Regions from separate parts of the Holzapfeliella sp. JNUCC 80 genome, predicted to be linked through region 2. Evidence: riboswitches for the same ligand, from Rfam matches in the RefSeq annotation. Region 2 holds a riboswitch; each other region holds the start of a gene.

Region 1 (3,285 bases), 480 kb from region 2:
GTAAAGCTCGTGCAATTGGTGTGTCAAACTTTGACAACGAACGTATGCAAAACTTGCTTGATCACGCTACGATTATTCCAGCTGTTAACCAAATGGAATACAATCCACTAATTCAAGAACGTGATATTTTAGCATTCAACCAACAACATGGTATTCATTTACAAGCTTGGTCACCTCTTGGCGGTGGCGCTGTTCTAACTGATCCTGAACTACAAAAAATTGCTGATAAATACAACAAAACAATTGCTCAAGTTGTTCTACGTTGGAACTTCCAAAGCGGTATTATCACAATCCCTAAATCTGTTCATGAAGAACGTATCCAACAAAATGCTGACATCTTTGACTTTGAATTATCTGCTCAAGATATGCAAAAATTATACAGCATGAACCAAGAAAAACGTTCACTTTGGTACAACGACTTTTCATGGGAAGGCGGCTCAATCAACGAAGCTGTTGAAGAATGGGGCGACTAATCAAAAAAAGACTGACAATTGTCAGTCTTTTTTGTTTACCATTGTTCATGGTTCCACAATCTACCATCAAGTTCCCCTTCTGCTAAATCATGGCGAACTTCTAGTTGATGTTGAAATTGATCGAGATAACTCAACAATGCACGTTTTTCATAATTATTTTCGCTTTTTGAGGCCTCTTCAATAATGGCCTTCATCCAATCATTCTTCATTGTCCTTCACCTCATCTAGTGCGTCTCTTAGATCTTTGTAATCAGTCAATTGTTCATCTATCGTATCAACAACAGCCTGCAACTGAATATTGTCGTTTAAGTTAATATTTTGTCTAATTTTGTTAAGTAAAAATTGACCCTTATCCACAAAACTTGGTTTAATCAATTCCACATGAATTAAGTAACCAACTAACAATTGGTAGAGTTGTTGTTCATTTAAATAAGCAAACTGATACACAATAAATGGGGTTAAATAAGTAAAACCTAACTCATTAGCAAAAACCTGGTAAGGTCTGAGAATTTCGTTCAAACTAAATTGCGATTTTTGTCCAGGTTGAAAATCTTTTTGTGGCTGTCCTGTATTAATCACCAAAGACAAGCTTTTTTGTTTGAGATGGTTAAGATGGGTTAACTCATTGACAAACTGATTTGTAAAAACATCATCTTGCCATTTTTTAAGTGAGTAAGGTGCTGAATACCAATATAATGGAAATTGGAAAATAACGTGATCAGCAGCTAAAATCTTTTCTTGATGTTGCTTAATATTAAATTGTTGGTTTTGCATCATTTCTTCATCTAATACAGTTACCTCAACTTCAGCATCCGCTAAAGCTAGTGTTGATTTGAAAAATTGTTGTGTAACAGAATTATTAACATCTGGATGGGAAATGAAAATCTGAACTTTCATCGGCTTCCTCCTGGTTTTCGTTGACAATAAACTATTCTAAGGGTATCATATGTAGGTAAATTTAATAAGAAATGCAATAGAGGTTGCGGTCATCACTAATTAGTTGCGAGTGTGTAGTTCACAAAGACCAACTAAGGCAGGATCATCGCCGAAGAAAGCTTGTTGCCTACACAACAAGTCTTCTGGGTCTAGTCGGCAAACGACTAGAACTGTCTCAGTCTATCTGAGGAGTGCTATTATGTTATTTAATAATCAGTAATTTATTTCATAATGCCTCAAAACCTTTATTAATTAAAGGTTTTTTTTATTGTGTTAAATTAAAACATGAAGGAGTAATTTTATGAAAAATTTGAAAGCTAACCCGCTTTTAACTTTCTTTTCCGCTATTGTGATGCTTCTTGGATTAGCCGGATTTTCAACTAATCAAGTTCACGCTGAAGAAAGTGATACTTTACGTGTAGGGATGGAAGCCAATTATCCACCTTACAACTGGACACAACAAGATGATTCAAATGGGGCCATCAAAATTGATGGAGAATCATTATATGCCAATGGATATGATGTTCAAATGGCTAAAAAAATTGCCGCAGGACTTGGCAAAAAGAACGTTGTCGCGGTTAAAACACAATGGGATGGCCTACTGCCTTCCTTGACTTCAGGCAAAATCGACATGATTATTGCTGGTATGTCACCAACACCTGAACGTCGCCAAGCTATTGACTTTACAAACGCTTACTACACCTCAAATATTGTAATGGTTGTGAATAGTACTGGCAAATACGCTAACGCAACTAACTTAGCTGACTTTAATGGTGCTAAAATCACAGGACAACTGGGAACTTTCCATTATGATGCTATCGAACAAATTCAAGGTGCCATCAAAGAACCCGCTATGAAAGACTTTTCAGCAATGCGTGTGTCACTTGAATCAAAAACTATTGATGGTTATGTTTCCGAAAAATCAGAAGGAATTAGCGTATCTAGTGCTAACCCTAACCTTAAAATGATTGACTTTGCTCCTGGAAAAGGATTCCACCTAGACCCTTCAGAAACACAAAGTGCGATTGGGTTACGCAAAGGTGATCCAAACCTTGAAAAAGTTAACGAAATTCTAGCAACTGTTCCAGAAAATGAACGTGACAAAATGATGACAGATGCTATCCACAACCAACCAAAACCTGCTACTGAAGGTAACTGGTTTATCAATATTTGGCAACAATATGGTGGTATGTTACTTCGTGGAACTGGTATGACTGTTTTCATCTCATTAATCGGAACCATCGTTGGCTTCTTTATTGGATTGTTAGTTGGAATTATCAGAACCATTCCACTTGCTAAAACACGTGGTAAACGCTGGGCAACTAGAGTTGCTAGTTTCTTAGCTTCTGTTTATATCGAACTGTTCCGTGGAACACCGATGATTGTGCAAGCTGCTGTATTCTACTACGGTGCTGCTCAAATGTTTGGGCTTAACTTAGACCGTACTTTAGCTGCTTTAATTGTTGTTTCAATTAACACAGGGGCTTACCTTTCTGAAATCATCCGTAGTGGGATTATTTCAACTGATGAAGGACAATTTGAAGCTGCAAGTGCTTTAGGAATGAATCACTTCCAACGAATGAGAAAAATCATTCTCCCTCAAGCTGTTCGTAACAGTTTACCTTCTGTTGCTAACGAATTCATCGTTAACATCAAAGATACTTCCGTCTTGAGCATCATCTCAGTTTCTGAACTATTCTTCACAGGTTCAACAATTGCTGGACAAAACTTCCAGTTCTTCCACACTTACCTAACAATTACATTTATTTACTTAGTTCTAACCTTTACAATTACACGTATTTTCAGACTTATCGAAAAGAAATTAAATGGTCCTAAAGATTACAATTTAATGGCTAATCAAGAACAAGTGACTTCT
Region 2 (3,285 bases):
CAGCAATTGGATAAACTGGTACACCACTTTCTTTTGAAAATGCACCTAGTCTGGATAATGCTAGCTTGTTTCCAATAATACTGTTTAAAAATCCATTTGAAAGCGCAGAATCAGAACCTGCTAAGAAAACACGTAAATACTCAATTGGGCGGTTAAAGTGTTTTTTGTACATCGCCATATACTCTTTTAAAATTTCAGGAGCATCTAGCTGCGCTTCAAAACTTTCAAATAGTGGAATCATTTGGAGTTGGTCGCTATTAGGATGTGTATTTTCAAATTCTTTATTCTTGAATTGTGCAAGTGATGCAAACTTATCTTCCATAGCAATCAGTTGATCTGCACTTTTCGTCATTGGCAGAACCGCTTCAAATAGCGGACGTTTTTTAAATTTTAAATCGTCTGCAAAATCTTCTGCCAGCATCATAGTTGTCATAGCTTGCATTAAACTATAACCTTTTTCTTCCCAAATGTTAGGTAATCTAAACGTTAAAAATTTATCGTCACCAAGTTCATGGTTTTTGAAATAGTCGTATTGTTTAGTATACAAACGGCTAATAACAGAAGAATCAGCATGCTTTCCTTCCCAGTCCCACATGTATTCATCGGCATCTAAAGTTGAAAAGTTAGCATAAGCTTCATCGATTTCTTCAAAAGCTGAAACAAATGGATTATGATGCTTTTTAAAGAACGGAATGTTAGCGTTATCTGGATGTTGAGTTCCCATTACGTTTGGTATCATTCTGTCTGTCAATTGATTGTCCTCCTGATTTTAATTACTAGTTATCTGACTGTTTTAAGGTAATCACGAATACGATCCATCGCTAGCTGAATATCAGCTTCAGAAGCTGCATATGAAAAACGAATATAGCCTTGTCCACCTTTACCAAATGCACTTCCAGGTATGACACCAACTTTTGCTTGTTCAGCTAATTCTAGTGCGAACTGGTAAGAATCTTGTGTACATGATGCTGGAATTTTAGCAAGTAGATAAAACGCACCATGAGGCTTAGCCATCTCAAAGTTCATACTTGTTAATTCATCAACAATTAAGTCACGACGCTTTTGATAGATTTTACGCATTTCAATCGCATCATTATCACCATGATTAAGCGCTTCTGTTGCTGCAACTTGGGCAGGATTAGATGGTGAAGTCACCATGAAAGCATGCACTTTAGCAACTTTTGACATGAATTCTCTCGGTCCACAAACGTAACCAATTCGATATCCTGTCATAGCGTGAGATTTAGATAATCCATTAATGTAAATGGATTGTTGAGGCAATAACTTAGCAATTGAAAAATGATCAACGTCATAAGTTAATTCACAGTAAATCTCATCTGTAACAACAAAAATATCATGCTGTTCAATAACTTGCGCTAGAGCCGTAACGGTTTCTTTATCGTATTCAACCCCTGTTGGATTACTTGGATAATTAAGTAAAACTGCTTTAACTGAAGGCCCTTCTTCTTTAATCACTTCTTCCAATTTTTCAGGTGTTAATTGAAAGCCTGTTTGTGAGGTGTCAACCATAATTGGATGTGCACCTAGCAACTCGATAATAGGAAAATAAAGTGCAAATGTCGGTGTTGGCACAATCACTTTATCACCTGGATTTAACATCGTTTCAAAAGTGGCATAAATTGCTTCTGTTGCACCAATTGTCACGATTATTTCATCTTCTGGATTATAATTTAAACCTTGTTGACGCTTTAAATAATCAGAAACTGCTTTTCTAAGCTCTAATTTACCTGTTTGAGCTGAGTAGTGAGAATCATTATTTTGAATGCTTTCTACTGCAGCATTTTTAATATGTTCGGGTGTATCTAAATCAGGCTCTCCAATTGTTAGTTTTACAATATCTTGGATAGCTGAGATTTTTTGATCAAAGCTTCTAATCCCTGATGGATTAACTAAGTCTAATTTTTCGTTATACGTTTCACTTAATTTTGACGATAAATCTGGCATAACAGTCTCCTATTTCCGTAAATTATTATTCAGAAGAGTGGCTATTTAAAATATTAGACAAAAAAAGATTCCTTTGTCTGGGCAGACAAAAGAATCTAAACCGTCTTAGATATCAATTTGTCGATAGCGCTCCATAAGTTTTATGCTTATGACAGTTTATGATTTGTTCAACCATACCCCAACATCAAATCGTCACAACTCTTTGACGTTTCGGCAATATCCCCTCACTAGAGTAACTAATGCTATTGTGATAGCGAGTTATCTAGCTATTGTCAACTGCGACCTCTTCTACTAAATTAACTATAAGTTATTTTTTTGTGTAATTCAACCTTGTATTTCATTTTTGTTTAATTTTTTACTAATAATAAGTAATTAGAATAGTAACTTAATTAAGATAATTGCTCCGACAACTTGCACTAAACTAATCAACAGCCCATAGCCCAAGAAACGACTACCAGAATCTTTAATTGTTTTTAACTTCAAGTTTAGCCCGATACCTGCAAGGTTAATAATACCAAAGAAACCGGTCAATTCTTTTGCAGTATGCGTTAATTGCGTTGGCAAACTAACATAACTATTAATCAAAATAAAAATAACAAACACTAAAATAAACCAAGGTACTTTAATGTATTGCTTAACTGACTTTTTGGCTTGTGGCTCTTTTTGGCTTGCTCCCTGAGCCATTCTTGCAAAACTAATGACAACTACTGATAGCAAAATCACTCGCAACATTTTGAACAATGTCGCATATGTCGTAACATCTTGATTAATTAAGGAAGCTGTCCCCACAACTTGTCCCACAGATTGGACAGTTCCTCCAATTAATGCACCTAAAAGTAAGTCTTGCTTACCGAGCACAACAGGCCCAATGATTGGCAAAACAATTAATAAGACAATTCCGACCAAACTAACTGTTGCTACTGCAGTCCGTCTTTCATCATCGTTTGCTTTGATTTCTGGCGACACAGCCGCTATTGCACTTGATCCACATACGGCATTACCTGCAGCCATTAAAAGCGACGATTTTTTCGATACCTTAAAGACTCTTTTCCCTAGCACAATCGCTACAATAATAGTCAACACCATCTGTAACACAATAAATAAAATCCCATTAATTCCCAATGATTCTATGGTTTTAAGTGTTACGGTTAACCCGAGCAGTGCAATTCCGATTTCAATAGGGTATTTTTCTGACCATTTAACACCTGAATTTAACTTAGGTTGTGTCAAAATAGTATTACCTAACAAAATCCCCATCAACATGGCCAAAGATTCTGCTCCAATAAAAGGTAAATAAACGGCTAAAAATTTAGCAATAAT
Region 3 (3,285 bases), 320 kb from region 2:
TTTGGAAAATCAATCTCACTTAATTGTCCCTTGATATAAACCTTAACAGGTGTTTGTTTTTCGGCATTTCCAATAAAGTTAATAATTTCTTGTGCGCTTTTTCTTTCCATTATATAGTCTCCTTTTTGATAATTAATATAAACTGTTTTCTAATTTGATTAAGTCTTGGTAACTTTGTCTTTTAATTGCTAAGTTATCTTTTCCGTTTTCAACAAAAACAACTGCGGGTTTTAAATTACGATTATAATTTGATGCCATTGAGTAACCATAAGCACCCGTATTAATCATTGCAACAATATCACCCGGTTGTGTTTTTGGAAAAGCTGCTTTTTGAATCAAAATGTCTCCTGATTCGCAATATTTACCTGCCACACGGACATTTTCTACTGGTTCTTGATCCATTTTATTAGCAATTACAGCTTCATATTCTGCTTGGTAAAGTGCTGGTCGAATATTGTCTCCCATACCACCATCAACACTCACATAAGCAGATTTTCCTGGGATTTCTTTACGAGAACCGATTGTATATAAGTTATAACCTGCAGGTCCTACAATCGATCTTCCAGGTTCTATCCAAATCGCTGGCATTTTTAAACCAAAATCTGCTGTTTTTTCTTTGATTTTTTTGATGATTGCATCAACAAATACCTCAGGTGCTAGCGGTTTATCGTCATTTGTGTAAGCAATTCCAAAACCACCACCGACATTAATTACATCGGGTTGATAGCTGTATTTTTGATACCAATCATTGGCTAAATCAATTAGCTTTTCAGCTGCCATTTCAAAACCGTTAACTTCAAATATTTGTGATCCAATATGTGAATGGAATCCTTTCATAGTCAAGTTAGGATTGTTTAAAACCGTTGTCAAAGCTTCTTCAGCTTGACCAGAATTTAAATCAAAGCCAAATTTACTGTCTTCTTGACCAGTTTGAATATAGTCATGTGTATGTGCTGATATTCCGGGTGTGATTCTCAACATCACATCAGCTTGTTGCTGGGTATCAATCAAGTAAGACGATAGCAATTCAATCTCATGAAAGTTATCAAGGACGATAACACCTACACCCGCATCGACAGCCATTTTGATTTCATCAAATGATTTATTATTGCCATGAAAACTAATTTTTGATAAATCAAATCCAGCTTGTTGCGCGGTGAATAATTCGCCACCAGATACTACATCCAGATGTAGATTTTCTTTTTGCATCAATTCATATAAGGCTAAACATGAAAATGCCTTGCTAGCATAACTAATTTCATATTCAACATCGTTTTGCTCAAAAACCGATTTGAATCCTGCAATTTGTTGTTTGATTTTTGAAATATCATAAACAACTAATGGCGTCTGATATTTTTGAACCAAATCAACAGTATCGATTCCGCCTATTTCTAAATGATGATTCGCATTTGTGACTAAATTAAAATTATGTTCCATAACGAAAATTCCTCCAAGACTATATAAAAAGGGTTCTTCTGCTATCTAAAATAACAAAAGAACCCTTTGAAAGTTTCACATTCATCATGATTGTTCGTTTGTCGATAGCTCTCCGCAATTACTGCGACAGTCCATGACTTGTTCAATCATGTCCCAGCCGATACTTATCTGCTTAAGTACTAGCTTCGGCAACTTCCCCTTTCAAAATAACATGATTGTCTTAACAGAAGACTAGTTATTTCTAATAATGTTAGTTGCAACCTCTTCGATGTGATTAAAATATTATAATAAAACCAATCAAAAGTCAAACCCTTAGGTTAATTATTTTTTAAAAATTTTTTTATTTTTATTTATTTCCATATATTGACCTTTAAAACAACATGTATTAGTCGGATTTGGGTGTTGAAATTTAAAATAGGCATGTTAAATTTAATTTACTTATCATTTGAAAAGAAAGCTAAAGGGGAATTTTTATGAAAGTAGTTAAATTTGGCGGAAGCTCGCTAGCTTCAGGACAACAGTTTGAGAAAGTTATTAATATTTTAAAACAAGATTCAAGTCGCAAAGTTGTTGTGACTTCAGCCCCAGGAAAAAGAAGTGCTTCTGATACGAAAGTTACAGATTTATTAATCAAATACGCTACACTTACAATCGAAAAAAAGCCTACTGAATCAATCACTGAACAGCTATTCAACCGCTACGTTGAAATCGCAAACCACTTTGATTTAGAAGAAGAAGAATTGCAAAGCATTAAAGAAAAAATCGAAAACTTAAAGCATGAAAAATTCGAAAACAACGACTATCTAATGGCTTGTTTTAAAGCTCATGGTGAACGATTAAACGCAAAGCTAATAACGTTGATTCTGAACCATCTAGGACTTAAAGCTCGATTTCTAGATCCGGAAAAATTTGGATTTTATGTTAGTGATTCAGCTAATAACGCACAAGTTTTAGATGAAACTTACGACAACATTAAATCAATTGATGTTGGTGATGAGCTTTTAATTGTACCTGGATTCTTTGGCATCACTAAAGACAATAAAATCGCCACTTTTTCACGTGGTGGCTCAGATATTACAGGTGCTATCTTGTCAAAAGGCTTCAATGCCAGCTGCTATGAAAATTTCACAGATGTTGATGCAATTTATGCAGCAAACCCTAATACTGTCAAAAATCCATATGCCATTAATAAAATGACTTATCGTGAATTACGTGAACTCTCTTACGCTGGATTTTCAGTATTCCATGATGAAGCCATTATCCCAGCAATTGAAGCTGAAATTACTATTAATGTTAAAAACACTAACCATCCTGATTTACCGGGCACACTTATTGTTCCTGAAAATGATTTTGAGCCAGAACATTTAATAACAGGTGTAGCTAGTTCTGATCGTTTTGCTGCTTTATACCTCCACCGTTACCTACTTAATAAAGAAGTTGGCTTCACATTAAAATTGCTAGAGATTTTATATCGCTATAATGTTTCTTATGAGCATATGCCTTCAGGTATCGATGATTTGACAATTATCTTTGATAAAAGCCAGCTTACAGACCTTAAAATCAAACAACTTTGTCAAGAGATTAAAAACACTCTTCAACCAGACGAAATGCAATGGATTAATGATTACGCCATTATCATGGTTGTTGGTGAAGGTATGAAAGATAACATTGGTGTCTTAGATCGTGTCATTTCACCACTGGCTCAAAATAATATTGGCATTCATATGATTAATCAAGGTGCCTCAAGAATTTCTGTAATGCTCGGAACTAGACAAGCCGATGCTGATTTAGCAATAGACTATATTTATCATAATTTTTTTAGTTAGGAGTTTAACAATGATTACATTA

What was found. Region 2 has a riboswitch for lysine ahead of JNUCC80_RS03815 (aminotransferase class I/II-fold pyridoxal phosphate-dependent enzyme). Riboswitches for the same ligand answer to the same signal wherever they lie in the genome.
Region 1: another riboswitch for lysine. It lies ahead of JNUCC80_RS00340 (ABC transporter permease subunit); the one in region 2 lies ahead of JNUCC80_RS03815 (aminotransferase class I/II-fold pyridoxal phosphate-dependent enzyme).
Region 3: another riboswitch for lysine. It lies ahead of lysA (diaminopimelate decarboxylase); the one in region 2 lies ahead of JNUCC80_RS03815 (aminotransferase class I/II-fold pyridoxal phosphate-dependent enzyme).

The regions. Positions count from the first base shown of each region.
Region 1 covers NZ_CM132205.1:65,308-68,592, reverse strand. Annotated here, with positions in the region: gene JNUCC80_RS00355 (aldo/keto reductase) at 1-473, shown strand, start outside; gene JNUCC80_RS00350 (hypothetical protein) at 509-682, opposite strand; gene JNUCC80_RS00345 (NAD(P)H-dependent oxidoreductase) at 672-1,370, opposite strand; lysine riboswitch at 1,440-1,614, shown strand; gene JNUCC80_RS00340 (ABC transporter permease subunit) at 1,711-3,285, shown strand, end outside.
Region 2 covers NZ_CM132205.1:754,338-757,622, forward strand. Annotated here, with positions in the region: gene ppcA (phosphoenolpyruvate carboxylase) at 1-724, opposite strand, end outside; gene JNUCC80_RS03815 (aminotransferase class I/II-fold pyridoxal phosphate-dependent enzyme) at 781-1,965, opposite strand; lysine riboswitch at 2,082-2,261, opposite strand; gene JNUCC80_RS03820 (YeiH family protein) at 2,338-3,285, opposite strand, start outside.
Region 3 covers NZ_CM132205.1:429,605-432,889, reverse strand. Annotated here, with positions in the region: gene dapD (2,3,4,5-tetrahydropyridine-2,6-dicarboxylate N-acetyltransferase) at 1-110, opposite strand, end outside; gene lysA (diaminopimelate decarboxylase) at 133-1,437, opposite strand; lysine riboswitch at 1,535-1,710, opposite strand; gene JNUCC80_RS02170 (aspartate kinase) at 1,911-3,263, shown strand; gene dapF (diaminopimelate epimerase) at 3,274-3,285, shown strand, end outside.